Regions from separate parts of the Ramlibacter sp. G4-7 genome, predicted to be linked through region 2. Evidence: predicted binding sites of a transcription regulator. Region 2 holds the regulator's gene; the other holds the start of a gene.
What was found. Region 2 encodes FNR, which switches genes on or off when oxygen is low (the NO sensors DNR and NnrR bind a similar motif). Its sites were predicted from a motif close to TTGATNNNNATCAA; they were not measured.
Positions count from the first base shown of each region.

Region 1: a site for FNR is predicted at 1,483-1,496, ahead of AC3EGR_RS10055 (PHA/PHB synthase family protein). Genes of this name have one in related genera too.

Region 1 is NZ_JBYNTT010000006.1:65,939-69,338, forward strand. It holds gene AC3EGR_RS10055 (PHA/PHB synthase family protein) at 1-1,450, opposite strand, end outside; tRNA gene AC3EGR_RS10060 (tRNA-Arg) at 1,629-1,705, opposite strand; tRNA gene AC3EGR_RS10065 (tRNA-Pro) at 1,790-1,866, opposite strand; gene AC3EGR_RS10070 (class I SAM-dependent methyltransferase) at 1,905-2,711, opposite strand; gene boxB (benzoyl-CoA 2,3-epoxidase subunit BoxB) at 3,224-3,400, opposite strand, start outside.
Region 2 is NZ_JBYNTT010000002.1:307,836-311,235, reverse strand. It holds gene AC3EGR_RS04440 (ribose-phosphate pyrophosphokinase) at 95-985, shown strand; gene AC3EGR_RS04435 (chaperone modulator CbpM) at 996-1,364, opposite strand; gene fnr (fumarate/nitrate reduction transcriptional regulator Fnr) at 1,455-2,240, opposite strand; gene AC3EGR_RS04425 (response regulator) at 2,261-2,647, opposite strand; gene AC3EGR_RS04420 (universal stress protein) at 2,846-3,295, shown strand.

The DNA of each region.
Region 1 (3,400 bases), on a different contig from region 2:
TGTGCGTCAGGCGCAGCAGCTTGTAGACCGATTGCCATGGCGAGACGTGGTCGCGTTCGGTCGCCACCACGAACAGCGGCGGGTGGATGGCGCGCAGCCGCACGTGTTCGCCGCGGAACAGATACGCATCCTGCGCGAGCGCGTTCGCCAGGTAGAGCCGGCGCAGGTATTCGCTGTGCATGCGCGCGGGCAGTCGCGTCGCGTCCGCGTTCCAGGCGCGCATCGCCGTCATCGGCGTCTGCGCGCCCATGAGGTACTCGTGCAGCAGCTTGGACCAGACCAGGTCCTTCGAGTTGATCAACTGGAAGGCGGCGGCCATCCGGTGGCCGTCCAGGCACCCGGCGTCGGCCATGAGGTCCTCGAGGAAGGCGACCTGGCTCTCGTCCATGAACAGGCCCAACTCGCCCGGGTCTTCGAAGTCCACCTGGCCGGCGAGAATGGACACCGTCTTGAGCACGTGTTCGTGGCGCGCTCCGAGGATGGCCGCAGCCATGGCCAGCAGCGTGCCGCCCAGGCAGTAGCCCGCCGCATGGATGCCTGCCTCGGGGCACAGCTGCCCCACGGCGCGCACGGTGTCGAGCACTCCCAGCTGCAGGTAGTCGTCGAGGGACAGGTCGCGGTCCTCCGCACCGGGATTGCGCCAGGACACGACGAACACGGTGTGGCCCTGCTCCACGAGGTACTTCACGAGCGAGTCGTCCGGCGTCAGGTCGAGGATGTAGAACTTCATGATCCACGAAGGCACGATCAGCACCGGCTCGCGCGCGACGGTGTCCGTCGCCGGCGCATACTGGATCAATTCCACCAGCCCGTTGCGGTACACCACCTTGCCGGGAGTGAGTGCCACGCCCACGCCGGGCCGGAAAGCCTCCACGCCGCGCGGCTTGCCGCCGGCGGCAACAGCCACCGCGTCCCGCCACCAGTTCGCGGCGCCGCTGAGGACGTTCGCGCCGCGGGTGGCCACCGTTTCCTTGAGGACCTGGGGGTTGAGCAAGGGCGAATTCGACGGCGACAGCATGTCCAGCCACTGGCGCATCATGAACGCCGCGACCTCTTCGTGGTGCCCCGATACGCCGCGCACGCCGGTGCCCGCCTCCTCCCACCAGCGCTGCGTGAGCAGGAAGGCCTGGGCAAGCGCGTTGAAGGGCGGCAGCTGCCATTCGGCATGGCTGAAGCGCTTGTCGCCCGTGACCGGTGCAAGGTCGGGCGCGCACCCGCCTTGCCAGCCACGTGTCGCGTACTGCGTCCACTGCAGGCTCTTGCGCAACGCGCTGGACGCGAGTTCGACCTGCTTGGAAGGCGAAACCGCCAGGTGCACCAGCCAGTCGAACTGCGCCATCGCCACCGAGGCCGGCGAGATGCCGCCGGCCATGCGCGCCAGCGCAGTCTTCAGCGGGACGTCCAGCGGATCGGCATGCGGCAGCGAAGGGCGGGTGGAAAGCGCGTCCATGAAGCATGGTGCCGCATGCCCGCGCCGCGGGCTTGAGGGAGATCAACGGAAAGCGGCGCCGCGTTTCGTGATGGGGCCATCGCCTGCACGACCTGGACAGGGTGCGTGAGCTCCCCGCTCCGCGACCCGGTTGCCTCGCGTTCCGTCACCCGTCTCTCAGGGACGGACAAACGCAATTTGGCCTGCCCGGAGGGAATCGAACCCCCGACAACCTGCTTAGAAGGCAGGTGCTCTATCCAACTGAGCTACGGGCAGAAGAGGCGCAATCGTAACGCGGCCCTTCGGGACCTGCCCGGCGTCGGCGGCCATGCTGGCGCATTCGATGCCGGTGGGGGGAATTGGTCGGAGCGATAGGATTCGAACCTACGACCCTCTGGTCCCAAACCAGATGCGCTACCAGACTGCGCTACGCTCCGTCGCAGCGCATTCTACCGGGGCATCGCCAGCGCGCCCCTCATTCGGGTGGCGGACGGCGCGCCAGGAAGCGGCCGATGGTAAAAGCCCCGGCGGCAGCGGCTTCGCCAAGGACGAGCGCGCCTTCCATGACGAGACGGCGGATCGGGTCGGCCGTCTGCTTCAGCTCCGCGCGGACCTGTGCCTGCATGGACGGGTCCGTCACGAAGCCACGCAGCACCGGCCATTCCTCGCGCAGGTCGCGCGCCACCTCGACGACCAGCCCGGCCTGGGCCTTCTCTCGGGCGTAGGTCGACACGGTGCCCAGTGGCGGGATCGCCCAGGCCTTGGAAATCCGCGTGCCCCAATGCATGCGCACGTCATCGGGGGCGCCGTCGGCCAGGACCCAGTCGGAGCCCGCGAGCCGGCCTTCGGGACGCAGCACGCGCATGGCCTCGGCGAAGACGCGCACCCGGTCCGGGTAGTGGCAAGGGGCCTCGAAAAACAGCACGGCATCGAATGTCTGGTCTGGGTATGGCAGGGCACCCGCCTCGCCCAGGTCGAAGCGCACACGCCCCGCGAGCCCCTGCCGTTCGGCCGACATCCGCGCCGCTTCCAGCTGGCCGGGGTGCGGGGTGATGCCGCGCACCCGCGCGCCGGTCATCCGGGCGACGTTGCAGGCCGCCCGGCCTTCGCCACAACCGACGTCCAGGACGGTGCTCTCCATGTGCACGCCGGCGCTCTCGACCACCATGGCATGGATGCGCGAATCGTCCGCGTGCGCGTCCACGAGGCTGTCATGCCACGAATCGCCCAGGAAGTCGCGGTAGGAGATGTGCAGGCCGTGGTAGCCGTTCGGGGGCGGCATCACGGGTGCGCTCGGCGCCGCGCCCCTGCGGACGGGTGTCGGCGCCCTCATGGCCGGACGGCGCGCGTCAGTTGCGACAGCCGCCCTCCCTCGATGCGGGAAGGCGCTGAGGCCGTGCGCGTGCAGCAGACCGCTTCCATGGCACCCCCTTGGGCCGCCGGAATGCGGCAGCCCGGTCCTCGACGGGTCGCGCGCCTCGAACCTCCCCCGGTCTCGAATTGTGTTTTTGGTGCCGATTCGACGCTACCGATGGAAACGTCCACCGGCCTGCCTTTTATAGGGCAGTCACGTAACGGCGCCTACATTGGTTTCAACCAAATACACCTTTCGACCTACCGATGGAATAACTCCGTGCGGTGTTTCACGGATGTCCTCTCGTTCGTACTGCGGATGCGACGCGCGGCGCGCCGAGTCAGCCCGACAGTACGTAGCCGACGGTAAAGATAGGCAACGCGCTGTGCCGCCACCCCTGGAGGGAGCGGGCGCTGGGAACGCGCCTGACGTAACGCCGGCTACAACTTGACGTACTCGTAATCCACTGCCTGCGCGTTGATGCCGCGGTCCGGCGGGGCGATCCAGCCAGCCATCTTGCCCGGCTCGGTCACCCGCTGCATCAGGCTCTTGACGAAGCCGATGTCTTCCTCGGTCGGCAGCCATTCGGCCTTGCGCGCCTCGAACTCTGCAGCGGT
Region 2 (3,400 bases):
GCAGACTTCGGCCGCGCCCCCGGTCGCTTCCGCGAACTGGCGTAACCTTGCGCCTGCGGCGCCGCCCACCCAGGGTGGCGCGCGGAGACGACGCATGGACACCATCATCCTGGCCCTGCCCGGCGCGGAAAGGCTGGCCGAAACACTCGCGCAGCAACTGCATTGCGGCGCCAGCACGCTCGAGCTGCACCGCTTCCCCGACGGCGAAGGTGTCGTGCGGCTGCGCACCGGCGTCGACGGCCGCCGCGTGCTGCTGGTGGCGCACCTCGATCGGCCCGATGACAAGACGCTGCCGCTGCTGTTCGCCGCCGACGCCGCACGGGAGCTGGGCGCGCGCGAGCTGGGCCTGGTGGCGCCCTACCTACCCTACATGCGGCAGGACGAGCGTTTCCGGGCGGGCGAGGCGATCACCTCGCGCAGCTACGCGCGACTGCTGTCCTCGACGGTCGATTTCCTGCTCACCATCGACCCGCACCTGCACCGCCTGCCCAGCCTGGACGCGATCTACACGATTCCCACCCGCGTGGTCGCCGCGGCGCCGGCGATCGCCGCCTGGGTGCGGCGCGAAGTGGAGCGGCCGATCCTGGTCGGCCCCGACAGCGAGAGCGAGCAGTGGGTCGCGGACGTGGCGCGCCGGCTGGGCGCGCCGCACGTCGTCATGAGCAAGGTCCGCCGCGGCGACCGGGACGTGCAGGTGACGCTGCCCGAAGGCGCCGCGCACGACGGTCGCACCCCGGTGCTGGTGGACGACATCATCTCCAGCGGCCACACCATGGCGACCGCGGCGAAGGTGCTGCGGGAGGCGGGCTGGGCCCGGCCCTGGTGCGTGGGCGTGCATGCCTTGCTCGATCCCCCGGGGGTCGACATGCTGCACCGCGCCGGCATCGCGCGCATTGCCAGCTGCGACACGGTGCCGCACGCGACCAATGCCATCGCGGTGGCCCCGCTGCTGGCCGAAGCCCTCCGCGGGCAGCTGTCCGCCTGAAACGCGCGCGTCAGGCGTGCGGCTCGCGCCAGGGCGTAGGCCCCTCACGCGGCAGGGTGTGCGGGTGCGGGACGTGCACGTTGAGCGCGCGCAATTGATGCTCCAGCTGCGCGATGCGCTGCAGATAGCCCAGGAGCAGGCTGACGGTGAACAGGTCCAGGTCGTAATGGGAGTGCAGGCGCGCCGCCTCGAGCAGCGGGGGCACGCAGGCAGCACTGTACTCCCGGCTGCCGGGCCCCCCCATCGCCGGCACCAGCGAGCCGTATTCCACCAGTTCGTCCAGCTGCGCCGTGCTCATGCTGCAGATCAGCGCGAGTTCATCCTGGCCGATGCGGCGCAGCGGGTCGAGCCAGGTCAGGTCGGGAATTTCAGTGGCCATGGCAGGCCTCCTTCGCAGGAGTGGCGCGCAAGGCCGCGCGCGCACCGGCACAGCTTACGCCGTGCCGCGCCATCCAGGGGGCCGCCCCGATCACTGGACACGCAGGTCGAACGCGCGCTGCAGGCCCGCCAGGTCCGTGATCCGCACGTGCTTCTTGTCCACTTCCAGCAGGCGCTGCTGGGCGAAGGCGGAGAAAGTGCGGCTGACGGTCTCCAGTTTCATGCCCAGGTAGCTGCCGATCTCCGCCCGCGACATGCGCAGGTGGAATTCGCTCGCGGAGTAGCCGCGGGCCTTCATCCGTTGCGAGATGTTGAGGAGGAAGGCGGCCAGGCGCTCTTCGGCGTTCATCGACCCGAGCAGCATCATCAGGCTGTGCTCGCGCACGATCTCGCGGCTCATGAGACGGGAGATCACGTGCTGCAGGTCGACGCTGGTGGCGGCCAGTTCGCTCAGGTGGGCGTAGGGGATCGCGCAGATCTCGGCATCCTCCAGCGCCACGGCGCTGCTGGCGTGCTTGCCCGAGGCCAGGCCATCGAACCCGAGCAGCTCGCCGGCCATCTGGAAGCCGGTGACCTGCTCGCGCCCGTCCTTCAGGTTCAGGGTGGACTTGAAGGTGCCGCTGCGCACCGCGTACATGCACTGGAAACGGTCGCCCTCGTGGTACAGCGCCTGGCCCTCCTTGATCCGGCGGCGCGCGAACCTCAGGCCGTCCAGCCGCTCGACGTCGCTGCCCGTCAGGCCGCAGGGCAGGCACAGGTCCTTCAGGTGGCAGCTGGAGCACTGCGTCACCAGCGGCGCCGGCGTGCAGGCGGCGTCGCCGGCGTGCGCCCGGTCGATGAAGTGGATGGTGGCGACGGAAGCGGTGGCGGTGGTCATGTTCCCTCCTTCTGGCTTGTTCAATGGACCGCGTGCCGCCCTGCCGTTTCCACGGCACGGGCCAGCTGGTCGAATTCGGTGCTCTTGTCCAGGAAGCTCACGGCGCCCTCGCCCAGGTAGCGCTTGCGGTAGGCCGGGGCGGAGTTGTTGCTGAAGACGACGAAGGCGACCTGCGGGTCCGCCAGGCGCACGGCCTTGAGCACCTGCAATCCGCTGCCGCCTTCCAGCTGCACGTCCAGCACGACGACGTCGGGGTGGCAACGCAGGATGCCGGCGATGCAGCTCTCCGGCGTGGCGGCCTCGCCCACGATGGCGATGTCGGCCGCCCCGAGCAGCGCGTTGACGCGCTCGCGGATCTGCAGCGAATCGTCGGCGAGGAACACCTTGATGCAGCCGTTCGGGGTCATGCCTGCACTATGGGCATCCGGCCGGATTCGCGACATCGGAGCCGGCTGAATCGCTGGCTCGGAGGAGTCCGAATCGCCGCGGCGCGCGGGACTAGGGTCCCTAGGAATCGTCCTAGCCGCCTGGCTTGATCCGCATCAAGCGGTCGCGCGCTGCGTCGTCCCACCATGGGGGATCTCAATGCGAACGGAAGGCAAGCCATGTACAAGCGCATCCTCGTGCCGGTGGACGGCAGCGACACCTCGAACAAGGCCCTGGTCGCCGGCTTGCAGCTGGCGCGCGAGGGCGGCGGCCGCGTGCGGCTGGTGCACGTGCTCGATCCGATGGCTTTCATCAGCACCGGCTACGGGCCGGTGGTGGACTTGCTGGATGTCGGCAAGAAGGGGGCCGCCAAGGTGCTGGCCGACGCCCTGGAGATCGCCCGGGCCGCCGGCGTGCCCGCGGACACGAAGTTGCTGGACGCCCCGGGGGCGCGCATCGGCGAAGACATCGCGGCGGAGGCGCGGTCCTGGGAGGCCGACCTGGTGGTCGTCGGCACCCACGGTCGCCGCGGTGTGAGCCGGGTCCTGCTGGGAAGCGGGGCGGAGCAGGTTCTGCGCATGGCGCCGGTGCCCGTCCTGGCCGTCCGCAGCGACCCGCCGCCGGCCTGAGCCGACACCCGCCAGGCAAACGCACGCTTAGGTCGTATTGTTGACCTTCGGTTACGAATAGGTCGCCTTGCCCGGCGGCCTTCCGTGAAGTCCGTCACCTTGCCA